4 regions of the Pararhizobium sp. LjRoot238 genome follow, and region 1 is predicted to be linked to each of the others. Evidence: riboswitches for the same ligand, from Rfam matches in the RefSeq annotation. Region 1 holds a riboswitch; each other region holds the start of a gene.
The links. A riboswitch is a leader RNA that binds a small molecule or an ion and turns the genes downstream of it on or off. The one in region 1 is predicted to bind cobalamin.
Positions count from the first base shown of each region.

Region 2: it holds a riboswitch for cobalamin, as region 1 does, so the genes downstream of both, ACSQ3F_RS01495 (aromatic ring-hydroxylating oxygenase subunit alpha) here and ACSQ3F_RS28450 (ABC transporter substrate-binding protein) in region 1, are expected to answer to the same signal.
Region 3: it holds a riboswitch for cobalamin, as region 1 does, so the genes downstream of both, ACSQ3F_RS13695 (CbtB domain-containing protein) here and ACSQ3F_RS28450 (ABC transporter substrate-binding protein) in region 1, are expected to answer to the same signal.
Region 4: it holds a riboswitch for cobalamin, as region 1 does, so the genes downstream of both, cobU (bifunctional adenosylcobinamide kinase/adenosylcobinamide-phosphate guanylyltransferase) here and ACSQ3F_RS28450 (ABC transporter substrate-binding protein) in region 1, are expected to answer to the same signal.

Region 1 is NZ_CAXUPP020000005.1:150,080-157,522, forward strand. It holds gene ACSQ3F_RS28435 (ISNCY family transposase) at 1-78, opposite strand, end outside; gene ACSQ3F_RS28440 (ABC transporter ATP-binding protein) at 254-973, opposite strand; gene ACSQ3F_RS28445 (FecCD family ABC transporter permease) at 1,015-1,974, opposite strand; gene ACSQ3F_RS28450 (ABC transporter substrate-binding protein) at 2,067-3,125, opposite strand; cobalamin riboswitch at 3,161-3,402, opposite strand; gene ACSQ3F_RS28455 (SDR family NAD(P)-dependent oxidoreductase) at 3,482-4,276, opposite strand; gene ACSQ3F_RS28460 (multidrug effflux MFS transporter) at 4,432-5,634, opposite strand; gene ACSQ3F_RS28465 (TetR/AcrR family transcriptional regulator C-terminal domain-containing protein) at 5,844-6,542, shown strand; gene ACSQ3F_RS28470 (phosphate/phosphite/phosphonate ABC transporter substrate-binding protein) at 6,639-7,443, opposite strand, start outside.
Region 2 is NZ_CAXUPP020000001.1:273,377-280,819, reverse strand. It holds gene ACSQ3F_RS01510 (L-threonylcarbamoyladenylate synthase) at 1-928, opposite strand, end outside; gene ACSQ3F_RS01505 (diguanylate cyclase domain-containing protein) at 1,148-2,209, shown strand; gene ACSQ3F_RS01500 (DUF6656 family protein) at 2,228-2,830, opposite strand; cobalamin riboswitch at 3,186-3,383, shown strand; gene ACSQ3F_RS01495 (aromatic ring-hydroxylating oxygenase subunit alpha) at 3,502-4,746, shown strand; gene ACSQ3F_RS01490 (2Fe-2S iron-sulfur cluster-binding protein) at 4,748-5,842, shown strand; gene ACSQ3F_RS01485 (hypothetical protein) at 5,940-6,104, opposite strand; partial or broken gene ACSQ3F_RS01480 (methyl-accepting chemotaxis protein) at 6,326-7,443, opposite strand, start outside.
Region 3 is NZ_CAXUPP020000001.1:2,811,630-2,819,072, reverse strand. It holds gene ACSQ3F_RS13710 (GcvT family protein) at 1-1,398, opposite strand, end outside; gene ACSQ3F_RS13705 (LysR family transcriptional regulator) at 1,658-2,506, shown strand; gene ACSQ3F_RS13700 (bifunctional diguanylate cyclase/phosphodiesterase) at 2,528-4,294, opposite strand; cobalamin riboswitch at 4,561-4,822, shown strand; gene ACSQ3F_RS13695 (CbtB domain-containing protein) at 4,870-5,046, shown strand; gene ACSQ3F_RS13690 (CbtA family protein) at 5,240-6,016, shown strand; gene ACSQ3F_RS13685 ((2Fe-2S)-binding protein) at 6,034-6,891, opposite strand; gene ACSQ3F_RS13680 (glucoamylase family protein) at 6,927-7,443, opposite strand, start outside.
Region 4 is NZ_CAXUPP020000001.1:3,131,973-3,139,415, forward strand. It holds gene ACSQ3F_RS15200 (ABC transporter substrate-binding protein) at 1-447, opposite strand, end outside; gene ACSQ3F_RS15205 (hypothetical protein) at 551-952, opposite strand; gene ACSQ3F_RS15210 (hypothetical protein) at 1,212-1,355, opposite strand; gene ACSQ3F_RS15215 (cobyric acid synthase) at 1,602-3,056, shown strand; cobalamin riboswitch at 3,105-3,476, shown strand; gene cobU (bifunctional adenosylcobinamide kinase/adenosylcobinamide-phosphate guanylyltransferase) at 3,619-4,143, shown strand; gene cobW (cobalamin biosynthesis protein CobW) at 4,147-5,211, shown strand; gene cobN (cobaltochelatase subunit CobN) at 5,406-7,443, shown strand, end outside.

The DNA.
Region 1 (7,443 bases):
CGTCATCCGGCTGTCAATGACCTTCGACAAAACCTCGATCCGCTGCAGATCGCGCTCGCTCATCGCAATCAATCCCATCCGCAATCTCCCACGTCATCAAAACGCGGGCAGTGTGACATTCCAACTTTGCAGAAACAGGGCACTTCAACTTTGCGGCTACAAACTTTTGAGACGTAAGGCGATTTATGGAACATCCATAAGCGATTGAATCGGCGGCAGTATCAATACTCGACGACCTTGAAGGCGATGCCGATCAGTCGATCCGATACTGGACATGGTACCGGCCGTGATAGGCTGAGCGTTCGATATGGGCGCGCACGCCAAAAACCTCGGCCATAAGCCTTTCCGTCAGAATATCCTCCGGCGCGCCCGCGGCTACGACCTTGCCCTGGTGCAACACGGCAAGGCTGTCGCAGAACATCGCTGCCAGATTGAGATCATGCAGTGCAACGATGCTGGTCACCGGCAGCCGCGCCACCAGGCCGAGGATTTCCAATTGATGTTGGATGTCGAGATGGTTCGTCGGCTCGTCAAGCAGCAGTTCGCTCGGTGTCTGCGCCAGTGCGCGGGCGATGTGCACGCGCTGGCGCTCGCCGCCGGACAGCGTATGCCAAAGCTGTCCGGCGCGGCCGGGCATGCCGACATGGAAAAGAGCGGCATTTACCGCCGCATCGTCCGCGGCCCCCCAGGGTGACAACGGGCCGCGATGCGGCGTGCGCCCGAGCCGCACGACGTCGAGAACGGTCACCTGCGCGTCAGTCGTTGCCTGCTGCTCGACGAAAGCGACGCGGCGGGCAATATCGAGGCGGGACATTGCGGCGATATCGGTATTTCCCAGCGAAATGACACCGCTTTTGACGTTGCGCAGCCGACAGATGAGACGCAACAGGCTGGATTTGCCCGACCCATTGGGGCCAAGCAGGCCAAGCGTCTTGCCGGGCGCTACGTCGATGCTAATGCCGTCGACGATCATCTCGCCGGCGGCCAACCAGTGGACGTCACGGACGGAAATGCTCAAACCGGTCTCCTCGCCTTGTAGAGAATGAACGCGAAGGCCGGGGCGCCAAACAGCGCGGTGACGACGCCGATCGGCAGGATCTGCTGCGGAATGATGATGCGCGATGCAATATCGGCGGTGACCATGAAGATCGCGCCCATCATCGCCGAGGCAGGCAGAAGGCGGCCGTGCGATGGGCCGGCGAGAAACCGCGCCGCATGCGGAATGACCAATCCGACAAAGCCGATGGAGCCGACGATACTGACCATGGCCGCCGTCATCAGCGCCGTTGCGCCGAGAAGGATGATGCGAACACGGCTGACCGCAATGCCCAGAGCCGCCGCTGCATCGATCCCGAAGGTAAAGGCATCGAGCGCTCGGGCATAGAACATCGACACTGCAAAACCGACGAGAGCGACTGGAGCGGCCAGATAGACATCCGGCCAGCGCACGCCGGCAAGGCTGCCGAGCAACCAGAACATGACGCCGCGCGCCTGCTCGGCATTGGCCGATGTGGTGACGATGTAGGACGTCAGCGCGGTGAAAAGCTGCGATCCCGCTACCCCCGCCAGAATGATCCGGTCCGCTCCTCCGCCGGCCCCTGCCGCGAGTGCCGAGACGAGAACGAAGGCCGTGATTGCGCCGATGAAAGCGCCGGCTGACAACGTCAGGACGCCATAGCCGAAGCCGAGGATCATGACCGCGACCGCCCCGGTGGATGCGCCGGCGGAAATGCCGAGCACATAAGGCTCGGCCAGCGGATTGCGCAGCAGCGCCTGCAGGATCGCGCCGGACAGCGCAAGGGCCGCACCGGAACTCGCGGCAAGAAGCGCACGGCTCAGCCGATAGTCCCAGACGATGCCCTCATGGATGCGGCTGAGTTCGAAGGACGCGCCGAAAATCCGGTTGGCCACGGCCTTGCCGGTTGTTGTGAGCGGGATGGAGATCTCGCCGATCGAGACGGCGAGGCTGACCATGAAGGCGAGTGCGACAAGCGTCAGGATGGCGAGCGCCAGGCGCGCCCACCATCTTTCGCCGGTCACCACAGGTTGACCGATAGCCGCAAGTGTCACTGCGACAACCCGAATGTCTTGATGCCTTGCGCCAGGGTCTCGATGCCATCGATGGTGCGGATTGTCGGGTTCATCGACTGCGCATCCATCCGGACGAAGCGCCTGTTCTTGACCGCATCCAGCTGGCTGGTGACCGGATCCTTCTCCAGGAAATCGATCTTCACCGCCGGATCGTCCGCCGCGTAGCGCCGGCGGTCCATGGTGGCGATGACGATGACGGACGGATTGGCCTCCGCGATCGTTTCCCAGCCGACCAGAGGCCATTCCTCCTCGGTCGTCACGACATTCCTGACGCCGATCGTCTTCAGGATATAGGCTGGAGCGCTGTTCTTGCCGGCGATGAAGGCGTCGCCCGCGACTTCCTTGCTCGAAAACCAGAAGACGACGGGAATCTCGCCGAGCTTTCCACCGATCGAAGCGACAGCGTCGGATTCCCGCTTTTTCAGGTCGGCGATCAGCGCATCGCCGCGATCCCTTATGTCGAAGATTTCCGAGAACTCACGGATTTCCTGGTAGATCAGGTCCATCGTGAAGAGTTGCCTGCGCACGCCATCGCCGCCATCCGTGTTGACCTTGGCGACGCAATCGGCCGGCGAAACATAGGTGTTGATGCCGAGGCCTGAAAACTGCTCGCGCTTGGCGACCGACCCTTGCGGCCCGACATGCCATTCGAATTCGGCGGCGACGAGATCCGGCGCCTCGCCGACGACGGATTCAAAGCTCGGATCGTTGTCGGCAAGACGCTTGATCTTCCGGTTTTCGGCCTCATATTCTTTCAGCACCGGACCGACCCAGACGGCGGTCCCGGCAATCTTGTCGGCCAAGCCGAGCGAGAACAGGATTTCGGTCATGCCCTGACCGATCGAGACAATCTTCTCCGGCGGCTTCTCGAAGCGGACGGTCTGGCCACAATTGGCAATTTCCAGGGGATAGCGCGTCGGCGCAGCCGCGGCCGGTGTGCAAAGGCTCCCCAACGCAACGACTGTTGCGGAAATCGGCGCGAGGATACGGGAAAAGGCGACAAAGCGCCCGGCAAGGCGGTCGAAATCGATCATGACGGTTCCTTTCCGGGCAACCCCGCCCGGGTGAGTGGATATTGCTTTCGACGGCAGGTCTCCTGGCTTGCGAATATGTGCTTTGCGTCTGCCTTCCCGCGAGACCAGAGGCTCGCAGTGGCATGGTGCCTCAAAAAGGCGCCACAAGGACGATCGGCAATCCGCTTACAGTTGCGGGGGCAGCCACGGTCTTGGTCCCTGTTGGGTCTTCCGCACCGTGTTCCCTATTAATCCCCTCGAAGTCATCCATCGGGGAACCGTCGGCAATGATGTAGTCCGAGCGCGGCGGCGGCGTCAAGGCGAACGGTGCCGCTGTCAACCGCGCGATTGACCAGTCCTGAAGCACCGCCGTGCGGTTAAGGCATCAACTGGCCGCCATTGACCTCGATGATCTGGCCGGTGATGTAGCCGGACAAAATGGGCGATGCCAGGAAGAGATAGGCGCCGACGCAGTCCTCCGGCGAGCCGACCCGGCCCATCGGCACGGTACGCCGTTGCGCATCGAGCATGTCAGGGCTGGTGTAGCGTTCGTGGAATGGCGTCGCGATGATGCCGGGCGCCACGGCGTTGACGCGGATGCCGTCGCCGACAAATTCCTTGGCGTGGCCGCGGGTGATGGTCGATACGAAGCCTTTGGCCGCCGCATAGAGAATAGCGCCATTGCCGCCGCCATTGCGGGCGGCGATCGACGTCGTATTGACGATGAAGCCGCCCTGTTTGCGCAGCCAGGGATGCGCGGCCCGCGTCCCGGCAAGCACCGAGCGGGCGTTCAGATCCATCACGCGCTGGTAGTGCGCATCGCTCATTTCGGCGGTCGCGACGCGACCGAGCATGCCACCGGCATTGTTGATCAGCCCGTCGAGCCGGCCGAAATGACCGGCGGCCTCCTCGACCACCCGTTCAGTTACCCCATCCGCGGATACGTCGCCCTGGACAAGCACCGCCGTGCCGCCGGCGGCCTCGACCTCCGCCAGCAGGTCGGTTGCCGCCTGGCGGCTCTCATTGTAGTGAATCGCGACGCTTGCGCCCTGGACAGAAAACGCCCGCACCAGCGCGGCGCCGATGCCGGTCGATGCACCGGTGATCAGAACCGCTTTTCCGTCGAGATCGGGGATCCGGATCCCCTGCCACATGTTCAGCTGGCCAGCCATGCGTCGCCCCCGGTTTCAGGTCCACGTCATTCATTCCGGAAGCGAGATAACGCTCGGGCCGGAATTGTCCAGCTTCGGCGGACGACCGCCCGACCAGCAAAAGGCCCGGAACATCGCCCGGGCCTCTGGCATTCCACGCGATCGATGATCCGCGGTTATTCGGCTGCAGCAGCCACCGCACGGCGGCGGCCGATCGTCGCCTGGGTTAGCAACAGCGCGCCGACGGCGCACAGCGCTATCCCCATCGCCATCGGCACCGCGGTGCCATCGAAGAAGACCGACGCAACCACCATGGCGACAGCGGCCGTGACGAAATGCAATGTTCCCATCAGCGACGAGGCCGTGCCGGCGATCTCGCCGTGATCCTCCAGCGCCAGAACCGCCGTCGTCGGGATGACAAGACCAAGACAGCCATAGCCGACGAAGAGGAAAACAGCCAACACGGGCAACTGGTTGAAGCCCAGGCTCATGACGATGGCCATTGTTGCCATGGTCAGCGCGAAAGCGGTGACGGCGACACGCATGACGCGCACGAGGCCGAAGCGCTCGCCGAACCAGCCGGTCGCCTGCGATACGCCGAAGAACGACACGGCGTTGGTCGAGAAGGCGAGGCTGTATTGCGTCGGCGTCAGGCCGTAATGGTCGATCAGCACGAAGGGCGAGTTCGCCAGATAGACGAGGAAGCTGGAGATGCCGAGCCCGCCGATGAAGGTGAGCGTCAGGAAGTTCTTGTCCTTCAAGAGCACACCATAGGCCGCCAAGGCGCTGCCAAGGCTGCTTTCGGCGCGATGCGCCTTCGGACGGGTTTCCCGTAACTGCGTCGCCAGAAGGATCAGGCCAATGAATGAGGCGGCCATGACCGCCCAGAAGACGCCGCGCCAGCCGTAGAATTCGATGACGGCGCTGCCGGTGAGCGGCGCAAGGATCGGCGAAATGCTGAAGACCAGCATCAGCAGCGACATCAGCCGCGCGGCCTGCACCCCGGTATGCATGTCACGGACGATGGCGCGCGGAATGACCATGCCGGCGGCTCCGCCGATCCCCTGCAGGAAGCGGAAGGCGATCAGGGTTTCGATATCGGTCGCCAGCGCGCAGCCGATGCTGGCCACGGAAAACAGGCCGATGCCGAGATAAAGCGGCGTCTTGCGGCCCCACATATCCGACAGCGGTCCGTAGACGAGTTGGGAGAGTGCAAAGGAGATAAAAAAGGCAAGCAGGCTCAGCTGCACGACATTGTTTTCGGCCTGAAGATCCTGTCCGATCGAGGGCAAGGCCGGAAGATACATATCGATGGCGAAAGGGCCGATCGCCGATAAAAGACCGAGGATCAGCGCCGTGCGAAAAAAGGAGGTCGTCATGGTGATCATCTTTCAGAAAACAGCGGCGCACAGCCGGGACATCGCCTTGCCGCATCGCTCTCAGGAGGGTTCAATGTGATCGTAACCAGGATGATCGCGGTGCTTGGGAGGACCCGCGCTCAATTGGCACCAGCGTGTCAATTAATTTGGACACATATGTAAAATTAGACACCATTGTCTAAAACGTCAATAGGCATTATCTTCGCCTCATGAAAAGTTCCAATGACACAGTTCCGAAGACCTCCGTGCACAGTCAGCGCGGACAATGTGCCAAGCGCTTGTCGATCCTCGATGCCGCCGCCGAAGTCTTTTGCCGCCAGGGTTTTGCCGGCGCGAGCATCGACGAGATCGCCGCCGAAGCCTGCGTGTCGCGCCAGACGGTCTACAATCACTACCGGGAAAAAGAGAACCTGTTCACGGCCGTCGTCGAGGACGTCATGGACAGGGCGAATGCCATGCTGTTCTCGATTCTGTCGACCTTTCCGGAAAATCCGGACAATCTGGAAGACGATCTTGCAGCCTTTGCCGTGCGCCTCAGCCGCAACTGCATCTGCAATCAGGATGGGAAATTCCTGCGCAGACTGGTGCAGTCGGAAGGCGAACGCTACCCGCATCTCTTCGAATCCTGGCGCCAGCACGGCCCTGGCAAGATCGGCACCGCACTGGCCGCCCTCTTCGCCCGCCTCGCCCACAAGGGGCTCATGCAGATCGACGATTTCGACCTCGCGGCCCGGCAGTTCCTGGCGCTGGTCAATGCCGACCTGCAGATGAGCACGCTGTTCGGCGCAAAACCAACGGAAGACGAGCTGGAAAGTGCCGCGCGCAATGCGGTGCGGACGTTTCTTCGAGCCTATGCCGCAACGGCCTCATCGCGATCGGCGCCCGCGATACCGCCCGCCGGGCGCTGAACAGCAACACGCCTCGGTTCGAGACGGTGACGCTGAAGCTCCAAGCCGTCTGATTGTCCAAGGGACCATCCGTCGCCCGGTATCAGGCGGCGGATGTCAGGAGATCACCGGATACTCCAATCGCTGTGCCTGCCGTTCCAGGTCCGCCAGCGGCTCATAGTCCGCATCGGACAGAACGGCAAAATCCTTCAGCGCCAGCACATCCCGCACAGGGCCCAGCGAAGGCTCGGCGATCGCCTGCCGCAGGACCTGCCGCAGCAGTGAAACCTCCCCATCGGAAGCATCGGCTCGGGTGATCAGCGGCAGTCCCGGCCCTTTGACCGTCTCGGTGAGAATGCGAACACCGGCCAGACTGCTCGGGTCGAACCGACGCACATTGCCATAGGTGACGCAGTCGATTGCCGCCACCTCCGCCCTCCCTGCCGTGATCGCCGCGATGCTGTTGCGGTGCCCGCCCGTTTCGATTACCGAGGAAAAGAACCGGCCATCCCGCGCCAGCGGCGCGACGGCGGCACGAAACAGATTGACGCCGGAATTGCTGTCCGGCTCGTTGATCGCGGCTCGCGCGCCACGCAACTCCTCGAGCGATCGGGCGGAAGAACCCCTGCCGACGACGATGAAGCTGCATTTGGACGGCCCGTCGCAGCCCGGATGACCATAGACCGGCGTCGCCACCAGCCGCACGCTGCCGCGCAGGTGCTTCACGTAGGGAAAGCCGCAAGCCTGGGCCAGCAGCAGCCCGGGATGCGTCCATGCCTCATTGTACCGCACGGCCTCATCGAGCGTACCGGGAACGTCTTTTAGACCCGCGCGCTTCAGCGCATCGCTCAGGAAGCCCCACAAAGCCGCCGTGGCTTCAGCAAGCGGTAGCGGGCTGGCATACATGGCAAGGCTGGCAAGG
Region 2 (7,443 bases), on a different contig from region 1:
CGCCCAGTCCCTCATTTGGAATGGCGCCGAAGGCGATCGTCGCGGCGCCGGAAGTGTCGGCCTTTTTCATATAGGCAAACAGATTGGCGGCCGCCTCGCGCAGGCTGGCGGACGGGCTGAGATCAAGAACCACAGCGGCCTTTTCTTCCCCGGGCAGAGCCGCGCCGCCAAAGCGGATCAGCGCTTCGCCCGGCTTCACATCCGTCGCGTTCAGCCGCACCGCCGCTCCCGGCGCATAGTGGGAGGCGAGCATGCCCGGCGCCTCGATCGCCGCACCGGCCGTATCGGGACGCAGGACCGTCTTTCCGGTCAGTTTCTCGATGTCAGCGACTTCGAGCCCGCCCGGCCGCAGCAGCCGGATTTCGTCGCCGTCGACCTTGATGATCGTCGATTCCAGGCCGATTTCGGCCGGCCCGGCATCGAGGATCAGCGCCAGCTTGCCGCCGAGATCGGCCTCGACATGCTGGGCGCTGGTGGGGCTGATCTTGCCGGAGGTGTTGGCGCTCGGCGCTGCCAGCGGCTTGCCGTAGCGCTTGATTACCGACCGCGAAAACCCTTCGGGCATGCGGATGCCGAGCGTGTCGAGACCGGCGGAGGCAAGCGGATGAACGCCGCTTGCCGGTTTCATCGGCAGGATCAGCGTCAACGGCCCCGGCCAGAAGGCCCCGGCGAGCTTTTGCGAGATCGGATCAAAATCGACATAACGTCGCGCCATGTCGAAGTCGGCGACATGGCAGATCAACGGGTTGAAGCGTGGGCGGCCCTTCATTTCGTAGATGCGGCTGATCGCGTCCGGGTTTGTCGCGTCGGCCGCCAGGCCATAGACCGTCTCCGTCGGGATCGCGACCGGCAGGCCTTGGGCCAGCGTTTCGCACGCCACCGTCAATGCGCGCTCCGGTTCGGTCCTGGTGTCGATGATGAGGGTCATGCAGCTTCCAAAAGTCGATGGGAGGCCCGAAAGGGCAGGGCTTTGCGGTCTCTATTACAGGGCTCGGCGGGATATTGCCAAGCGCATTCGGCGGGCGTCGCGGACTGTGCCTGATCGATACAGCCCGCTTCAAGATTTCTTAAAATGCGACAGCTTCGATTAGCGGAGCTGAAAGTTGGACATGCTAGCTGTTGCGTCCTACACCCTGCCGGAGCGCAAATGGCCAACAAGAAATCCATGCCCAACGACCTTGCCCTGCGCATCGCCACTGCCATGCACCAGATGGGCATCGACGCTGTCCCGAGAAACTACGAACTGGTCTACGAGGCCTATGCGGGTGCCAACCCCGAACTCGTGCGGGACTTCATCGCGCTCGGCAAAAACAAGTCGCAGGCCGCGCTCGACGAACTCGGCCGCAAATACCTGCCGCATCACCATGAGGCGAGCGTTCTGGCGCGCTCGACGACGATCGTGCGTGATGAGATGAGCAACTTCATGAATTTGCTCTCGCGCGAAAAGAACTCGCTCGACGATTATGGCCGGTTGATCGGCGAGGCGTCGAAGGCACTCGTCGTTTCGGACGAGGCAAGCCAGGCGGCATTGAAGAACTCGATCCAGGCTCTGAAGCGGGCAACCGAACGGCAGGTATCGCAAAACGCCGAACTGGAGCAGAGCGTCACGGCCCAATCCAACGTCATCGCCGGCGTCCAGAAGGAGCTTGCCGATTTCGAGGCGACGAAATTCTCGGATGCCGTGACCGGCCTTGCCAACCGCCGCGCTTTCAACAAGGCGCTGGCCAAGGTCTATGCCGATCCCGAGCTGCCGCTCGCCTGCGGCGTTGCGATTGCCGAGCCGGATACCAGCCAGCGGCTCTCCGGTGAACAGGCCGCCGCGATCGCCGATCATCTCGCCCGCCATATCGGCGGCATCACCCAGCAGGCCTTTCCGCCGAGCGAACTGGCGGCGCGTTTCGACGGCGTCCGCTTCGGCTTCCTGATCAATGCGGGCGAGGAGCGCGAAGTCGTGCGCCTGATGGCGCTGCTGCGTTCGGCCCTGCGCGGCGTCCATTTCAAGCATCCGAAAACCGGCCGCAGCCTTGGCAGCGTCACGCTTTCAGTCGGCGTGTGCATGTCGCACAGCGCCGGCAATGCGTTCGATCTTGTGGGAACTGCCGAAAAGGCGCTTGCCAAGGCACAGGCCAAGGGCGGCGACTATACCGTCGTTCACGGAGCAGAGGACGAGCAGCCGGCGGGGCGGGACTGGCTGATCTACAAGCGATAGGCGGCTGCCGCGAAAGCGTCAGAGGCTGTTGATGATCTTGCGAAGCTGTTCGTTGCAGGCGCCGAGCAAAAGCACGTTTTTCAGGGCTTCCTTCGGATCGCGAGTGCGAAACAGGAGGCCGTTTTCGTGGACGCTGCGGTTGAGCGTGAGCTTGCCTTCCTCCGCGTCGAGTTCGGTCGCGACGGCGAAATACATTCGCGAATAGCCCATCTTGATCTTCTCGAAGAAGTGCTCGTCGTCGCCGATGTCGGAGAAGAAGTTGGCGATGTAGAACGACCACCGGACATCGTCGAACTTGGCGAACTTCGTCCGCGCCGCGGTCACGTGGCAATAGCCGAGATGCGGGCTGCCCGAAAGCGTGCGATGGAAAATCAGCTTCGGGAAGCGGATGGAGGCATGGAAGCCGTTGATGCGTTCGTGCGTTACGGTGCCGGCAGCCTCGAGCCTGCGGCCGGTGCGGGCGGCCACTTCCTGATGGGTTAGGTAGCGTTTTTCCTCGGCGCTCCATTGCTGCGGCCGGTTGATGCGCCCGGTGCGCAGGAATTCGGTGTGGACAGCGCTCTTCGGCGATTGAACCGGTTTCTTGACGGCAGCAGCGTCGAAATATCTCAAGTTTGCCATCGGCCTGCACCAGGATTGCGTCGGAGTGCTGGGGCACACCGCGGCGGAAACGTTCATGAGGAAAAGCTACATTGCGAGGGTTAATGCAGTCTTTCCAAGCATTACCCGCCCTCCATGGTGCGAGGCTTGCGCTTTCAACCGGCCCGTCGCGCCGCAATATGTCGCAAAGAGACAGTCTCTGCACAGAATTTGGCGGTGTGTGGCGGAAAAGGCGCCATCTGCCGAAAAATCAGGAAACTCCGTTGTTTCTGCTTATAAAATAGCCACTCCGGTCATCTGGAAACGCAACTGTGCGTGTGTCGCCATTCTGGAACCGGATGTCGCTAATCGGCGGCTGTCCGGCCAGATCTGCAGATTAGATGAAGACACTCAAGGTGCCGCCTTTATAGGGAGGGCGGAGAATTGGGAAGCCGGTCGAAATCCGGCGCTGCCCCCGCAACGGTGGTGGAGCGAAACCTCGGCAAAAGGCCACTGGAGAGATCCGGGAAGGCGCCGCGACGGTCCGAAAGGACAGCTCCTGAGCCCGGAAACCAGCCTTGTTTGTGAAATTGATGTCTGGGTTGCGGCGGGCAGCCGGAAGGAGAACCAGTATATCCACGCGCACTCCCGGCGCGGCGGTGGTTCCTTTCCTGCTCGCTCAACCGAAAAGTGGCGAGCACAAGGAAACGAACATGGATCTCCGCAGCGAAGTCCTCCGCAAACTCAAGACCCGCCGCGACGGGCACAGCCTGGAACAGGCCTTCTACACCGATCCCGATCTCTACAAGCTCGACATGGAGCAGATCTGGTACAAGGACTGGCTGTTCATCGGTCATGACTGCGAAATCCCCAAGGCCGGCAACTATTTCACCGTCCAGGTCGGCGATTATCCGGTCGTCGTCGTCCGCGATCGCCAGGGCGCTGTCCGGGCGCTTCACAATTCCTGCCGCCACCGCGGTTCGCGCGTCTGTGCCGGGCAGAAGGGCTCGTCGGCCAAGCTTGTCTGTCCCTATCACCAGTGGACCTATGAGCTCGACGGCAAGCTGCTCTTCGCACGCCAGATGGGCGAGGATTTCGACAAGGCGCAGCACAGCCTGAAGCCCATCCATTGCGAAACCATCGGCGGCTATATCTTCATCTGCCTCGCCGAGGAGCCGATGGATTTCCAGCCGATGCGCGACATGGTGTCGTCCTATGTGACGCCGCATAACCTGAAGGACACCAAGGTCGCCTTCGAAAGCACGATCATCGAAAAGGGCAACTGGAAGCTCGTCTGGGAAAACAACCGCGAGTGTTACCACTGCGCCGCCAACCATCCCGAGCTCTGCCGCACCTATCCGGAAGCGCCGACCGCGACCGGCGTGCAGGGCGCCAAGGACGATCCGATCATCGCCGAGCACTGGGCGAAATGCGAGGCCCAGGGCCTGCCGAGCGAGTTCAGGATGTCGCCGACCGGTCAGTTCCGCGTCGCCCGCATGCCGCTGATCCAGGAGGCCGAGAGCTACACGATGTCCGGCAAGCGCGCCGTCAAGCGTCAACTCTCCGACGATGTCAGCCAGAGCCATATCGGCACGCTGCTGATGTTCCACTATCCGAGCACCTGGAACCACATTCTGGCCGACCACGCCATCACCTTCCGCGTGCTGCCGCTCGGCCCTGAATTGACCCAGGTGACGACGAAATGGTTGGTGCACAAGGACGCCGTCGAAGGTGTCGACTATAACCTTGAAGAACTGACGCATGTCTGGACCGAGACCAACGATCAGGACCGCCAGATCGTCGAGGAAAACGCCTTCGGCATCCGCTCGCCCGCCTATCAGCCCGGCCCCTATTCGCAGGAGCATGAAGGCGGCGTGATGCAGTTCGTCGAATGGTACGTCAACTTCATGCAGGATCGCCTGCACGGAGCCTCCACCCCTCTGGTCCGGGTTGCCTGACATGACGATTGCTTCATCCTTCCGGCACTTCGACGAATTGCTGCCGTTCAACGACCGGCAGCATCTCCTGGAATGCATCTCCGTCACCGCCGAGGCTCCGGATGTGATGACCTTCGGCTTCAAGGCCGACAAGGACAGCTGGTTCCGCTACCTGCCGGGCCAGTTCGTCACGCTTGAGCTGCCGGTTAAGCCGGACGATCCGGTGATGCGCACCTACACGCTGTCTTCGACGCCGTCGCGGCCCTTCTCGGTGGCCGTGACCGTCAAGGCGCAGGCATCGAGCATCGGCACGCGCTGGATGTTCGAGAACCTGAAGCCCGGCATGAAGCTGAAGGCCTTCGGCCCGCTCGGCGATTTCTCCTTCGCGCGCCATCCGGGCGAAAAATACCTGTTCATCTCGGCGGGCTCCGGCATCACGCCGATGATGTCGATGACCCGCTGGATGGCTGATTGCGCCCCGCAGACGGACGTCACCTTCCTCTCCTGCGCCCGGCAGCCGGACGATCTCCTGTTCCGCGATGAACTCGAGAACATCTCCCGTAACATGCCGAACCTCAATCTCGGCTTCATCGTCGAAACCCACGCGCCGCGCCACGGCTGGCACGGCCTGCGCGGCCGTATCGAGACGTCGAAGCTCGCACTGCTTTCCCCGGATTTCCGCGACCGCACCGTCTTCTGTTGCGGGCCGGAGCCGTTCATGCGCGGCGTGAAATCGATGCTGGAAAGCGTCGGCTTCGACATGAACCGCTACCACGAGGAAAGTTTTCAGCCGGCCGCAGCGCCTGCATCGGAAGAATTTGCGGTCGGTGCAGGAGCCGAGGTCGACGCCGCCGCCGTCTCCACCGTCACCTTCACTATGGCCGGCAAGGAGGCCAAGTGCCAGCCGGGCCAGACCATCCTGCAGACGGCGCGCGCCGCCGGAGTCCGCATCGGTGCCGCCTGCGAAGGCGGCCTCTGCGGCACCTGCCGCGTCATGAAGGTCTCCGGTGAGGTCGAGATGCACCACAATGGTGGCATCCTCGACGACGAGATCGACGAAGGCTACATCCTCGCCTGCTGTTCGCGGCCACTCGGGGACGTGCAGATCGAGGCGTGAGGACACCGGGCTTCCCCGCACGACGTGTTTGACGGGTGGTGCCCTTTCAAAGGGGCGAGGTTCGGGGCGTCAACTCGAACCAGTGCCGAACCGGGCGTTAGTAGGAAACGCGCACGCCGCCGGAACTCGAAGCGCCGAAATCCGGCTGCGGGTATGCGCCTTGCCACTGGCTATAGGTCGTATTGTTCGCGCCGGTACTTGCGCAGCCCGAAAGCGCCAAAAGCACGATTGCGGCGGCTGCGATGAGAAACTTCAAAGGCATAATTTTCTCCAATCATGGCAGCTTGCGAAGCCTCAACAGGACGGACAGGGATTCTCTCGCAAGTGACCTTCGATGGCAAGCCGGGCTGTCTTGCAGACGTGCGAGATGATCAGTCACAACGGCGCCGGTCTTCCGGGGATTCTGGCCCCAAGCCGGACTGTGATGGTTCCAGCCGTTTCGCCGTTGTGACTATGTTTCAGCGATTGTGAGCGGCGCGGCCGTCAGAATTCCGCCCATTCTTCCTGTTTCACGGCGACATTGCCATTTGAGACGGGACGGCTGGCGGACGCGGTTCTGCGTGGCTGACTTGACGACGCCATGACCGATGCGGTCTGGCGCAGTGCCGCCGCTTGCGACGAACTGTTGCCTCCAAGCTGGAACTGGCTGATCAGTTCGCGCAGGCGTCCTGCCTCGTTGGCAAGGGTTGCACTCGCAGCATTGGTCTCTTCCACCATCGCCGCGTTTTGCTGCGTCACCTGGTCCATCTGGTTAACCGCCGTGTTGACCTCGGAAAGACCGACCGACTGTTCGCGGGCGGATGTCGCGATTGCATCCATATGATGATTGATCGTCACGACGAAACCTTCGATGGTCTTGAGCGCATCACCGGTCTCGCGCACCAGCTTCACCCCGCTTTGCACCTCGACGCTGGAATTCCGTATCAGGTCCTTGATCTCCTTGGCGGCCTGGGCGGAGCGCTGCGCAAGTTCCCGAACCTCCTGTGCTACGACAGCGAAGCCCTTTCCGGCATCACCCGCGCGTGCCGCCTCGACGCCCGCATTCAGTGCCAGCAGGTTGGTCTGGAAAGCGATCTCATCGATGACGCCGATGATATTGGAAATCTGGTTCGAGGATTGCTCGATCCGTCCCATCGCATCGACCGCATCGGCAACGACCGCGCCGGACTGGGTGGCGCTCGTGTTGGCCTGCACTGCAATGGTGCGTGCCTCATCCGCACGTTTCGAGGAATTGGTCACGTTGACTGTAATCTGGTCGAGGGCAGCGGCGGTTTCCTCCAGGGATGCCGCCTGTTGCTCGGTGCGCTTCGACAGGTCTTCGGCACTCTGCCCGATCTAACGGGTGCCGCTGTCAAGAGAGACTGTGGATTGCGCAACGGCACGCAACGTTTCACCAAGCTGGGCAACAGCGGCGTTCAGATCATGGCGCAGCGCTTCAAAATCAGGAGCGAAGGGTTCGTTCAGTTCGAAGGCAAGATCACCAGATGCGAGACGGCGCAGGCCAGCCGCCAGACCCGACGTCGCTTCCTGAAGACGCTTCTGCGCCGCAGCCTCTGCTTCCGCTGTCAGACGGATGCGATCAGCCTCGGCCTGCACACGGG
Region 3 (7,443 bases), on a different contig from region 1:
TGATTCCTCGGACGTATCGTCGCCCGGCTTGGCGTACCAGTTGGCGCGCTCCCAGCCGTTGTAGGGCTTGAACTGCGCGCCGAGCACTGCAATCCGGTCGTGGATCGGAGACAACTTCCTGTTGCGACCGGCCGGCCAGGCGTGTTTCGGGAAATGCATCGCATATTCGTGGCCGTAGACTTCCATGCCCTTGGCGATGCAGTAGTCTTGGGTCGCAAAACTGGTGAAGCGGCGCGGATCGCAGGACCACATGTCCCACTCCGTCTGACCCTCTGTGACCCATTCGGCCAGCACCTTGCCGGCGCCACCGGCCTGGCAGATGCCGAAGGTGAAGACACAGGCCTCGAAGGCATTCGGCACGCCCGGCATCGGCCCGATCAGTGGGTTGCCGTCCGGCGCATAGGGGATCGGCCCGTTGATCATCCGCGACAGGCCGGCGGTGCCGAGGATTGGTACACGCTCGACGGCGTCGTTCAGATACCATTCCAGCCGCTCCAGGTCGTCCGGGAAGAGCTGGAAGGAGAAATCCTCCGGCATCGGATCATCCGGCGTCACCCAGTGCGCCTTGCAATTGCGCTCATAGGGACCGAGGTTCATCCCGGTCTTTTCCTGACGCAGGTAGTAGGAGCTATCCACGTCGCGCAACAGCGGCAGCTTGTGGCCGGCTTCCTTCGACCAGGCGGCAAGCTCGGGAATTTCCTCGAACAGCATGTACTGATGGCTCATCACCATCATCGGCACGTCGCGGCCAAACCACTTGCCGACCTCGCGGGCATAGTAACCAGCGGCATTGACGACATATTCGCAGCGGATCTCGCCTTGCGGCGTCGAAATAATCCACTCATCGTTTTCCCGGCGAGCGCCGGTGGCGGGACAGAAACGGAAGATCTTCGCCCCCATGTCGCGCGCGCCTTTCGCCAGCGCCTGTGTCAGCTGCGCCGGATCGATATCGCCGTCATAAGGGTCGTAGAGCGCGCCGGTGAGGTCATGCGTCTCGACGAAGGGATATTTCGACTTGATCTGGCTGGGTGTCAGGATGTCGAGGTCCATGCCCTGATACCGGCCCATGCCGACGACGCGCTTGAACTCCTGCAGCCGCTCCTTCGAATGGCCAAGCCGGACCGAGCCGGTGACGTGGTAATTCATCGGATAGCCGACCAGCGTGCCAAGCTCGCGATAAAGCGAGGCCGAATAGCGCTGCATGTTCATGATCGACCAGGACGATGAAAAGGTCGGCACGTTGCCCGCCGCATGCCACGTCGAACCGGCCGTCAGCTCGTTCTTTTCCAGCAGCACGCAATCGCTCCATCCGGCCTTGGCCAGATGGTAGAGCGCAGAAGCGCCGACCGCTCCTCCCCCGATGATCACGACGCGCGCATGAGACGGCAAATTCGACATGTCTGTCCCCTTGTTTGGAGGGAAGTTTTGGCAATGAAGCCGACTTGCATCAAGCGGTCAGAATTCGCTTTATTGATCGAAGAATTCGATTAGATTGGAGGTGTTGAAAGAAGCCCCTCCCCAACCCTCCCCACAAGGGGGAGGGAGTTTATCGTGCCAGGTTCGCCTTCCGAGGTCATTCCACTCGAAAGGCGCCGCATTCTCGGTAACCCCCTCCCCCTCGTGGGGAGGGTTGGGGAGGGGTCTTAGGTGGAGAACCATGCAGATCGACCTCATCGAAACCTTCCTCGACCTGATGGAAACCCGCAGCTTCAACCGGACGGCGGAGCGGCTGAACATCACGCAATCGACCGTCTCCCACCGCGTCAAGGCGCTGGAGGCGCAGTTCAACCGCAAGCTCTTCACCCGCAACAAGGGCGGCACCGCGCCGACCGCATCGGGCCTGCGCTTCCTCGATCATGCCAAGGCACTGCAGCACCAATGGCACGAGGCGACACGGGCGGTGGAGAATGCCGGCGCCTATGAGCGCTCTATGCGCCTCGGTATCCAGCATGATCTGGCCGAAGCCTTTGCCGGCCGCTGGCTGTCCGCCATCCGCGCCGATCTTCCGGCAACATCGATCTACATGGAAGCGGACTACTCCAACCAGATGAATCGCGATCTGGCGGCCGGCGACCTCGATCTCGCCATCCTCTACACACCGCACTACCTGCCCGACCTGCATTATGAGCGGATCGGAGAAATGACCTACAGACTGGTCAGCACCATCGCGCGAACAGTCAGCGACCTGCAGCCAGAAACCTATATCCAGGCCGTCTACTCCCCCGCCTTCGACCGGGCGCACAGGCTGGCGCTGCCGCATCTGTCGGCCGCACCGCTGGCTTCGGGGCAGAACATCGCCATCGTGGATTTGCTGAAGACGCTGGGTGGCGCCGCCTACGTGATGAGCGGCACCGCAACGCAGCTTGCCAAAGAGGGTACTGCCTTCCCTGTGGAAGATGCCCCTGCCATTCCGCAGGCAGTCTATGCCGCGACCAGCATCCGCACGCGTCACGCGCATCAGCACCGCCGCATTATCGGCGTGATGCAGGACCTGCTGGCTTCGTAGATGCCTTCTGCAGAAATGCCATCAAAGCTGGACGGCAAGTTCCTTGTTTTGCGTTTCTATCAACCTGGCCAGCATCTCGGGCCCCGAGACCGGATAGGCGATCGCGTAGCCCTGCAGAACATCGCAGCCGAGGCGCGTCAGAAGCTTGGCATGCTCCAGCGTCTCGACCCCTTCGGCCACCACTTCGATGTCGAGCGCCTTGGCGATATCAACGATCGACCGCAACAGCCGCTTCTGTTCGCGCGACGTGGTGATCGGAAATACCAGCCGCCGGTCGATCTTCAGCCGCCGCGGTTTCACCTTCGTCAGCCCGATGATCGAGGCGTGTCCGGAACCGAAGTCGTCGATCTCGATGTCGATGCCCATACCCTTCAGCGCAGCAACATTGGAAAGCACGCCTTCCTCGCTGTCGTCCAGAAAGATCGTCTCCAGCAACTCGAATGACAGCGTATCCGCCTCGACGTCCAGTTGCTGCAAGTCGTCAATCAAAAGCGGATCGGACAGCCGCGCCGCCGAGACATTCACCGCGATCCGTGGAACGAGCACGCCCTGCCGCATCCAGGCGCGCCGGTCTTTCAACGCCGCTTTCAGAATTGCAGCATCCAGGTCGTCCAGCATGCCAAGATTTCCCGCGACGGTGAGGAATTCACCCGGCAACAGAAGCCCGCGTTTCGGATGGCGCCAGCGCGCCAAAGCCTCCAAGCCGACGATACGGCGCGTGCGCGCATCGACCTGCGCCTGGTAAAAGGGAACAAACTCTCCCTTTTCCAGGCCGCGCGCAAATTGCTTGGCAACGCGGCGCTCGTTGTTGAGCTGCGCCTTGAGTTGCGCCGAGAACACCTCCACCCTGCCCCGGCCAAGTTTCTTGGCGCGATGAAGGGCGATATCGGCTTCGGCCAGCAGATTGGCGATGTTTCTACCGCTGGCGGACGCCAGGCCGATCGACGCACCGGTGCGCAGCACTTCGTCATTGTGCCATATCGATTGCTTCAGCTGCTGGGCCAGCCGCTCGGCGACCGTCTTCAAATCTTCGATGGAGTCGAAATTGGCGATCAGAACCGCAAATTCGTCGCCGCCTATGCGGGTGACGAAGGCGCTATTTGGCAATGCGGCGACAATCCGGCTGGCCGCGGATTTCAGCACATTGTCACCCACGGAGTGACCGGCCGTGTCGTTGATCTGCTTGAACCGGTCGAGACCGATGTAGAGGATCGCCAACTTGTCGAGCCCCGCATCCTCTGAAAGTTCGGCCAATCGGCGATCGAAGAAGCGGCGGTTCGGTAGCCCGGTCAGGTAGTCGTGTTCGGCCGCATGTTCGATCCGCCGGGCGCTCGCCTCGAGAGCAACTGCGCGCTTTTCGGCAATGGCTTTCTGGCGCTGCAGTTCCCGATTGAGCAGCACGTCCGCCGTCACGTCCCATTCGACGCCGATGAACGTGATATTTCCGTCCTGCTCGAAGCAATGCGCCCTCGACCGGAGATATCGAAGTTTGCCGTTTGGCAGAACAATACGATACTCCGACGAATAGATGCCCTTGCCTTTGATGGCATCGGCGAAATCCGCCTCTGCCTGCTCCCGGTCATCAGGATGGATCGCCTTGGCCCACACCGCCGCCTTGACGCGCTTGTTTGTCTTGCCGGTTCCATAGAGCCGGTGCATCTGCTTATCCCAGACGACTTCATCCGTCTGCGTATCGTGTTCCCATACGCCGATCCGGGAGGCATCGAGCGCGAGCTCCAGCCTCCGAAGAATATTCTGAAATTCCTGTTCGGACCTCGCCGTTTTCATTGTTTTCTCTGTGAATGATTCTTCGCAAATAGACGCGCGCGGTATTCTGCCGCAAGGTTCCTAAAGAACTATTTCCTTCGCAAAACGCGAAATGTAACCAGAAATACAAGCAACCATTCAGTGTTATTTAAAGTAGACGGCCTCGACCGGCGCACTTTGCTCCCCAATTCAGAAGGATAGACCTACGAGCGAACTTCGGCAATCGCGACGGCAAAGCGGCATCGCGGGTCGCATCGTCGAATTGACATGAGCCAGGGGACATCATAATCATCGTCGGATCAATTGGTTCCTTGGAAGCGAACGCTTCCGGGGAGTAAATGGGAACGTGACGGATGGACCCATGCTGGGCATCTCAATCACGGCCGACCCCGCGACTGTAGAGCGGTCAGAGTTTGTCATGCCGGTCGATCCGGCAAAAGCCACTGCGGCGCGGGCCTTGGCCCGCACCTTGGGAAGGCGAGACAGGCTCACTGGTGCCAAGCACCTGACGCCGCGAGCCAGGAAACCTGCCGGTTGATGAAGGGCATGGTGCCCAATTGGTGGGAAATTTCCCACGCGCCATCACGGAGGTTGTCATGGCTACGTCTACAGTTTCGAGCATTCCGCTCTCCCTCAACGACCGCATCACCGCCGGTATCCTCGCCCTTCTGATCGGCGGGTTCCTGGTTTTCGGCGCCGGTCTCGCCAATTCCGCCGTGCTGCACGATACCGCGCACGACGTTCGCCACTCCTACGGTTTCCCCTGCCATTGATCGGCTGATGTGGGAAGCTGCGCGCTTTTCGCATTCGATCCGACAGCAGAACGCGGGTTTCGATGAAACCACGCTTCGACGGTTCATGCGCCCGTGCTGCGGCACCGGGCGGCATTTGCCGTGGGGATTTCAAACACAGCAAGCCGGAGAGGGCTGACGCGCAGCCGCTCCGCTTGAACCTGGGAGTATCGAAATGATTGTCAAAACGCTTCTGGCCGCGTTGGTGGCTGGACTGATTGCGGGTGTCTTTACGACGGTGGCGCAGACTGCGCGGGTCGTTCCGATCATCCTTCACGCCGAAGAATATGAAGGCAAGGAGCCTGCCGCGGAACAGCCCGCCGGCACCGAGGATCAACAGCAACAGCATTCGTCACTGGAGAAGACATCCGCGATCGGCGAACTACTTGCGGCATTTTCTCCGATCACGCCGGCTTACGCCCATGAGGGCGAGCATGAAGACGAAGGCGGCATCATGTTTGGCATGAGCCGGTTTTCAGGAACCTTGCTCGCCAATCTCGTAACCGGCACAGGTTTCAGCCTGTTGCTGACCGGTATCAGCTTGCTGATCGGCTATCCAATCACGCTTCGCAACGGCGTCCTCTGGGGCGCTTGCGGTTGGCTGGCGGTCCACATGCTACCCGCAATCGGACTGCCGCCGGAATTGCCCGGCTTTCCGGCGGCCGACCTGCACGACCGGCAGATATGGTGGATGGCGACGGTCTTGCTCTCCGGAGCAGGCCTGTATCTGCTTGCGCTGCGCCCCGAAATCGTCGCGAAAATCGCCGGCCTTGTGGCGATCGCCGCGCCGCATATCTACGGCGCGCCGCAGCCTGCGGATATTTCGAGCCCGGTTCCGGCCGTTCTCGGCGCCGAATTCGCCGTTGCCGCGCTGGCGACCGCCCTTGCCTCGTGGATCGTGCTCGGCCTTGTCTCGGGTTATTTCAACGAGCGCTTCCTGAAATCTGCATAACGAACCAGCTTGCAACATCAGCCGCCTGCGCGTTCGAGATGAGTGCGCAGGCGGCTTTTTTGTGTCTCCTCGTCGAGAAGCACGCAGACATCGCAAAAGGTCCCGCCATCCGTTCGGTAATACAGGCAGCAGCCGCTTCGCAGGCGAAAAATGCGCTCGACTGGCACGCCACTCACGATCGAGGCGATCTTTTGATAGCGCAATGCGCTTGAACAGAGCGGCGAGCCTTCCGTGTTGACGATAGCGAGCGCCGAAGCCATCGCTCGCTCCTCTTGCGCCGATGCCGCGCCGATTTCGAGAAACGCGCCGGCAATGCCGTCGGCAGCCAGCCGCCATTGCGCAACCGACGACAAACCGGTACGGGCCTTCACCGTTTCGACGACCGGCGCAAGGCTGGCAACGAAGCTGCCGTGAAACAGGGATGCACTGTCACGGCCTTGGCGAAACTTGCGAAAGCGAAAATGAAAGCGGCGGGCATCGGATGGGCAGACCAGCGTAATCTCGCCCGCGTTTTTCGGAGCATACGGTTCAAAACGGATAGCGAGGCTTCCCGGATCGAGATCCGGCACCAGCCCGGTCCTCAGATAGAGGGCACCGGCAGCGATGCTGAGTTGGTGGCTGCAGAAGGCGACCAGATGAGCGCCCTTCGTGCGGTCATCCATTCCTGCCGCAAACCGGCCTTGATAGTCCAAGAGATCGGCGATCTCGGCACTGTCTTTGCGCCATATGTCAGTCACCAACGAAAAATCCGCGTCGTCGCCGGCAAGTGAGGCGGCAACCTGCGGAAATCGCTGCGCCTGCCAGGCCATGGCCGCTTGCGCATCCTCTTTCCAGGGAGAGGCCGGCCAACCGTCGGTATCTGGGTTCTCGTCCAAAGGGCGCCTCTTTCTATGCAGGCAGCCCGTTTATCTCAAAGCCAACCGCCGGAGAAGCCCGCTCTTTTCAAGCCGCGCCGGATGGCCGGCGATTCGCGCATCAGGTTCCAGATGAGGCCGGTGCGATGATTTTCAATCATCATCAACAGGATGCCCTGGTCAAGACCGACGCTGCGATTGTTGAGCCATCCTTCGGCCGCCTTGCCGGGAACGCTCGGATTGAAGCTGCCGAGAAACCGTCCCTCTTCGATGACCCCGGGATAGGTCGAGACGACATGGCGTGTCGCCGAGATCGCGGCCTCCGGCTCAAATGGCAGGCAGGCGAGCGGCGCCCATGGCGCGATCGTGCCGTCATCCGGTCCGAGTGGCGCACCGCGCGCCGCATAGCCGGAAAAATGCTGGTGGCGGCCATCCTGCAGACGGCGCGGCCGCAAAGGCCCGTCGCAGGATGTCAGTCCCCACATATCGGCACCATAACCGGCAAAACCGCCGGGATTGCTGATCGCATAATCGCGCTGCACGGCAATCGCCCGGCAGGTGTTTTCGAAATAA
Region 4 (7,443 bases), on a different contig from region 1:
CGGATCCTCGGGCGCCGGGAACAGTTCCGGATGCTTCAGCGCATCCTGGACCGTCTTGATGTCGGGATTTGCGTCGGCGACGAACTTCGGAATCCACCAGCCTTCAACGCCACCTTCGCTGAGCAGCGGTGCGGCTTCGATCAGGCGGCCTTCCTTGATGGCGGCATCGAGAGGCGTGCGCACGGCATTGACCCACAATTCGGGCGCCATGTCGGGCTGGGCCTTCTCGTTCATGGAGGTGAATGTCGGCATGGTGTCGCCAGTAACGAGCGTTACCGTGCAGCCGTAGCCATTTTCAAGGATAAACTTGTCGACATGCGCGGCAACGCCGGCCGATGCCCAGTTCATTTCTGCGATGCTGACTTCGCCGCACTCTGCGGCCTGCGCCGATCCGGCCATAGCGTAAAGGCCGGCGGCGAGAATAGTGGAAGCGAGGAGCTTCTTCATGTTTAAGACCTCCCAGTCTTAATGCAGCCAAAAATCTTTGGGGCGGACCAGAATACTGCAGTCCTGGGCGCCCAATCGTTCAGGTTCAAGCAGGCCGGGGCTTTTAGGCAAAAACTAGTCTTTCATCCCCGCTGCGACGATGTTCGAGTTTTCTTGTCTGACCGCGAAACCTGTCTCCGGTCGCTTCTCTTTTTACCGTCATGGGCAGCGTAAGTATTCCTCTGGAGAAATCAACCTCCGGAATCGTTTTGCGGAACGCCAGCGACGTTTGGGCGGTCCGAAAACGCACGCGCAAGCTGTTGAATTTTATGAGCCGGGCAAGATTTTTGTGCAAATGCGTTAGTTCTTGGCGCAAAATTAGCGCTGCTTCACAAAGCCGTTTTAGAGCGTGTTTTACCGCAGACAAATTGTGTTCCGTATGCGCCTTCAAATGTATTTTTTTCGGAAGGCGAAAAAAACTCAAAAAAAAGCCGAATTCACCTTTGGTTAAGCTCTCACTAACCATCCGGTAACACTGTCAGGCTAATTGTCTGCCTGCGGCGGGGGGACCTGCCGCCCGCCCGGATCAGGTATTGCGTCCCGGGCCGGAGCGTTCTGCGGGTGTATGCCGCAGGAGCCATGTGTATATTTGGCAGGCCGCACGGCTCCGCGAGGGGCGGGTGCGGTTTTCGCGTTTCCGAGCCCCGAAATACACAAATCGAAAAGAAAAAAACCGCGCCCCTGGCTGAGCGCGGTTCGAATGGTCGTCTGCGGGAGGAATGGGATCAGCCGACGCTGCGTGTGCGGATAAGGCCGAGCGGACCGAAGGGCGTCGGCATCACGGTGTTGCGCACGCGCGACTGGTTTTCCGGCGCTCTGGAGTTCCAGGCGATCTGCACGAAATTGGGCTTTGAGAAGATGAACAGCATCGGGGTATGACCTTGGGTGTGGAGCTATTCCGCTCCGTGATTTGATTGGCGCCGATATACGCCTGTTTTGGGGCCAGGCAATAATCGTTTTCGTCGTCCGATGTCGTTTTCCGGATAGTCTGACGATGAAGCAGCGCAAGTCTTGCAGCGTTCGGAAATAACGCGTGAGCCCACGCCGGAAAAGGCGGCAAAAATACGGCAAAACATGGCTTTGCTTGTGGCGGCGGCAATGCTAGACGAGACGTCATGACAAAGACGATCATGCTTCAGGGGACCGGCTCCGATGTCGGAAAAACGGTACTCGTGGCGGGCCTGTGCCGGCTCATGAGCAATCGCGGGGTAAAGGTTGCCCCGTTCAAGCCGCAGAACATGTCCAACAATGCTGCCGTTTCGGATGATGGCGGCGAGATCGGCCGTGCCCAATGGCTGCAGTCGATGGCCGCGCGGGTACCATCTTCGGTTCACATGAACCCGGTCCTTCTCAAGCCCCAGTCGGATACCGGCAGCCAGATCATCGTGCAGGGCAAGGTGGCAGGGCAGGCGAGAGGACGGGACTACCAGGCCCTGAAACCGAAGTTGATGGACGCCGTCATGGAAAGCTTCGAAACGGTCGGTGCCGGGCGTGATCTTGTTATCGTTGAAGGGGCGGGATCGCCCGCCGAGATCAATCTTCGCGCCGGCGACATCGCCAACATGGGCTTTGCCACGCGCGCCAACGTTCCGGTGGTGCTTGTCGGCGATATCGACCGCGGTGGTGTGATCGCATCGCTGGTCGGTACCCATACCATCCTGTCCGATGAAGACCGGCGAATGATCAGTGGCTATTTCATCAACAAGTTCCGGGGCGACGTTTCGCTTTTCGATGACGGCGTCGCGGCTGTTCAGCGCTTTACCGGCTGGCCGTGTTTCGGCGTCGTTCCCTGGTTGAAGAGCGCTGGGCGCCTGCCGGCCGAGGACTCGGTCGTCTTGGAAAGACTGGCGCGGGGCGGCGGCAAGGCGCTGAAGGTCGCCGTTCCCGTCCTGTCGCGTATCGCCAATTTTGACGATCTCGACCCGCTGGCCGCCGAACCGGAGGTCGATCTCGTCTTCGTCCGCGCCGGAGAGCCGATCCCGGTCGATGCCGGCCTGGTGGTCATTCCGGGCTCGAAGGCGACGATCGCCGATCTCGCCGATTTTCGCGCTCAAGGATGGGACCGCGATCTTCAGGCGCATGTGCGGCGCGGCGGCCACGTCATCGGCATCTGCGGCGGCTACCAGATGCTCGGAAGCCGCGTTACCGACCCGCACGGCATTGAGGGAAATGTGCGCGAGATCGAGGGGCTGGGCCTTCTGTCCGTCGAAACCGAAATGGCGCCGGAAAAGACGGTGCGCAACAGCAATGCCCGTTCGGCCGTCTATGATGTGGCGCTGGAGGGTTACGAAATCCACTTGGGCCGGACGACTGGATCGGACTGCGCTCGTCCTGCCGTGATCATTGACCACCGCGCCGATGGGGCCGTCTCGGCGGATGGCAGGGTCAGCGGTACCTACCTGCATGGCCTGTTTACCAGCGACGCCTATCGCGCCGCCCTTCTCAAAAGTTTCGGCATCGAAGGCGGCGGCGAAAACTATCGTCAGTCCGTCGATCGGGCGCTCGATGATGTCGCGGCCGAACTCGAAACGGCACTCGACGCGCGGTGGCTCGATTCATTGATGCCGTGAAGCCTCGAGCAGCCGGTCTTTCAATTGACAGGGTTCGACCGAGCGCCTAATCATCAGCCATTGGATGGTTCCCGGACCGGCGTTTCGGTTCGGGAGTAAATGGGAATGTGAAGGGATGGACCCAAGCCGGGCATTCTTATCGCAGCCGACCCCGCGACTGTAGAACGGTCAGGGTTCGCCATCCGGGAAAACCGGTATTCCGGACAGGCCGCGTGGTGCGGCCGCGGAATGGCCGGTCCAACCGGAAAAGCCACTGGAGTGGCACCACGATCAGCCGGGGCCGGACGCCTCTATCTCTACGAATCGTCCACCTCTTCGTGATGTCGAAAAACTCCGGGAAGGCGAGGCGGACCCGTTCGGGCCTTTGACGAGGTTCGTGACGCCGTGAGCCAGGAGACCTGCCATCCTGAAGGGCATCGTGCCCGATCCAGGGAGAGACACTCCCGATGCCAGCACGGAGGTTGTCATGGCTTTCTCGTTCCGCTCCCCCAGCGGCCATTTTTGCGTTTCTCGCCTCAGCGCCTGCGTATTTCCCCGCGAACATTAAGGCTGGGATCGTTTCATGACATCGACGAAAACAGGACCCGTGTTGGTTCTTGGCGGCGCTCGTTCCGGTAAATCGACGTTCGCCGAAAAACTCGTCACCACGTCGGGTCTCGACATGCATTACGTCGCGACGGGAAGGCCGTGGGACGGGGAGATGCAGGCAAGGATTGCCGAGCATCGTGAACGGCGGGGACCAGACTGGCAGACGCATGAGGAACCGCTTGAACTTGCCGCCTGCCTGAAAGCGATCGACGCGCCCGGCCGCGTCATCCTGATCGATTGCCTGACCCTGTGGGTCACCAATCTGATGATGGAGGATCGCGACCTGGCGGCAGGATTTCAGAACCTGGCAGAATGGCTGCCGCAGGCGCAGGCGCGGCTCGTGTTCGTTTCGAACGAGGTCGGGCTCGGCATCGTGCCGGAAAGCCGCATGGCGCGCGATTTCCGCGACCATGCCGGCCGGCTGCACCAGCTTATCGCGGAGAAGTCCGCGGAAGTCTATTTTATCGCGGCCGGATTGCCGCTGAAAATGAAGGGTTGATCCATGACCACAGCAAAAGCCGCTCACGGCAAGATCCCGGCAACCGTCATCACCGGCTTCCTCGGCGCCGGCAAGACGACGATGATCCGCAACATCCTGGAGAATGCCGATGGCCGGCGCATCGCGCTGATCATCAACGAGTTCGGCGATCTCGGCGTTGACGGCGACGTGCTGAAGGGTTGCGGCGCCGAAGCCTGCAGCGAGGACGACATCATCGAACTCACCAATGGCTGCATCTGCTGCACCGTCGCCGACGATTTCATCCCGACCATGACGAAGCTGCTCGAGCGCGAGAGCCGCCCGGACCACATCGTCATCGAGACGTCCGGTCTTGCGCTGCCGCAACCGCTGATCGCCGCCTTCAACTGGCCGGATATCCGCAGCGAAGTCACCGTCGATGGCGTCATCACCGTCGTTGACAGTGCCGCCGTTGCCGCCGGCCGCTTTGCCGATGATCACGACAAGGTCGATGCCCTGCGCGTCGAGGATGACAATCTCGATCACGAAAGCCCGATCGAGGAACTGTTCGAGGACCAGCTCACTGCCGCCGACCTGATCGTTCTCAACAAGACCGACCTGCTCGATTCCACTGGCCTCGCCTTCGTGCGCAAGGAAGTCGCCGCACGCACCAGCCGCAAGCCGTCGATGATCGAGGCGAAGAACGGCGAAGTCTCGGCCGCCGTGCTTCTCGGTCTCGGCGTCGGCACCGAAAGTGACATCGCCAACCGCAAGTCCCATCATGAAATGGAGCATGAAAACGGCGAGGAGCACGATCACGACGAATTCGACAGCTTCGTCGTCGAACTCGGTGCGATCGCTCATCCGGCGGGCTTTGTCGAAAAGCTGAAGACCGTCATCGCGGAACACGACGTGCTGCGCATCAAGGGTTTCGCCGACGTGCCCGGCAAGCCGATGCGCCTCCTGATCCAGGCCGTCGGCGCCCGCATCGACCAGTATTTCGACCGCGCCTGGGCGCCGGGCGAGACCCGCGGCACCCGCCTTGTGGTGATCGGCTTGCACGAGATGGACGAGGCTGCCGTGCGCGCTGCGATTGCAGCGGCGGTTTAGAGAATGGTGATTGCGGCATACCCCCCTCTGTCCTGTCGGACATCTCCCCCTCAAGGGGGGAGATTGGCTGGGGCAACCTCGCATTCAAAGTTGCGTGTGCGTGGTTATAGGTGCCGCTTGCTCTCGATCTCCCCCCTTGAGGGGGAGATGTCACGCAGAGACAGAGGGGGGTACTTCGGCCCCCGGAGAATGCCATGCATCTCCTCCTAGCCCAGAAAGGCACCATCTCGGACGGCGAGGAAGCGATCGACCTCGGTCAATCGCCCGCCGATGTCCTGTTCCTGTCCGCTGCCGATACCGAGCTTTCGGCGATCGCCGCCGCCCACCGCACGCGGCAAGGCAAATCCAGCCTGCGGGTCGCAAGTCTGCTGACGCTGAAACATCCGATGTCGGTCGATACCTATGTCGAGCGCACGGCGCGGCATGCCAAGCTGATCATCGTCCGCCCGCTCGGCGGCGCGAGCTACTTTCAGTACGTGCTGGAGGCACTGCATGCGGCTGCCGTCACGCATAAATTCCAGATCGCCGTTTTGCCGGGCTACGACAAGCCGGATCCCGGCCTCGAGCCGTTTTCGACGGTTTCCGCCGAAGACCGCAACCGGATGTGGGCCTATTTCACCGAGGGCGGTGCCGACAATATGGCGCGGCTGCTCGCCTATGCCGATGCGCTGATCGACGGTTCGGAAAAACCGGAGCCTGCCGCGCCGTTGCTCAAGGCCGGTATCTGGTGGCCGAGCGAGGGTGTGATCGGCGTCGAAGCGTGGAAGAAGACGGTCGGGTTCGTCCCGAGCGGAGAGTTACCCCCCTCTGTCAGCTTCGCTGACATCTCCCCCTCAAGGGGGGAGATTGACCCGCGGCAATCTGGTCAGTCCGAAGCGGACTTCGAACTTGCCGCGAGCGACTTGGAAAAACGAGAGCGTCCCCCAGCGATCTCCCCCCTTGAGGGGGAGATGCCCGACAGGGCAGAGGGGGGTAAAGCCTCCGCGCATACGGAAGAACTAAGGCACGCACCCATCGTCGCCCTCTGCTTCTATCGCGCCCTCGTCCAAAGCGGCGAAACCAGGCCCGTCGAGGCCCTGATCGAGACGCTCTCCGCCGAGGGAATGACTGTCCTGCCGGTGTTCGTCTCCAGCCTCAAGGATGCCGTGTCGATCGGCACGCTGGAGGCGATCTTTGGCGAGGCGCCGCCGGACGTGGTGATGAACGCCACCGGCTTTGCGGTCTCCGCACCGGGAGCGGATCGCCAGCCAACGGTGCTGGAGTTCACCGATGCGCCGGTGCTGCAGGTGATCTTTTCTGGCTCTACCCGGAAGGCGTGGGAAGCCTCGCCGCAGGGTCTCATGGCGCGCGATCTGGCGATGAACGTGGCGCTGCCCGAGGTCGACGGCCGTATCCTGTCGCGCGCCGTCTCGTTTAAAGCCGCCGCCGTCTATGATCCGGATGTCGAGGCCAACATCGTCGGTCACGAGCCTCTCGAGGGCCGCGTCGCCTTCGCCGCGAAACTGGCTGCCAACTGGGCGCGGCTACGCAGGGCGACACCCCATGAGCGTCGCGTGGCGATCATCATGGCGAACTATCCGAACCGCGACGGCCGGCTCGGCAACGGCGTCGGACTCGATACGCCGGCCGGGACGATCGAAGTGATGAAGGCCATGGCCGCAGGTGGTTATCATATCGATGACATCCCTCGCGATGGGGACTCGCTGATCCGGTATCTGATGGAAGGGCCAACCAATTCGGCACGCTCGGATTGCGAAATCCGCGAGACGCTTTCGCTCAATCAATACAATGCCTTCTTCTCGTCTCTTCCGGTTCAGATTCAGAATCAAGTCACGGGTAGATGGGGCGAACCAGCGGCCGATCCGTTCTTCTGCGATGGCCGGTTTGCGCTGCCGCTCGCCCGCTTCGGCGAGACCCTGGTCGGCATCCAGCCGGCGCGCGGCTACAATATCGATCCGAAGGAAACCTACCATTCGCCGGACCTCGTGCCGCCGCACGGCTATCTCGCCTTCTACGCCTTCCTGCGGAAGGAGTTCGGCGCCCACGCCATCATCCATATGGGCAAGCACGGCAATCTCGAATGGCTGCCAGGCAAGGCGCTGGCGCTGTCGCAGACCTGCTATCCGGAAGCGGTCTTCGGGCCGATGCCGCATCTCTATCCGTTCATCGTCAATGATCCGGGCGAGGGCACCCAGGCCAAGCGCCGCACCAGCGCAGTGATCATCGACCACC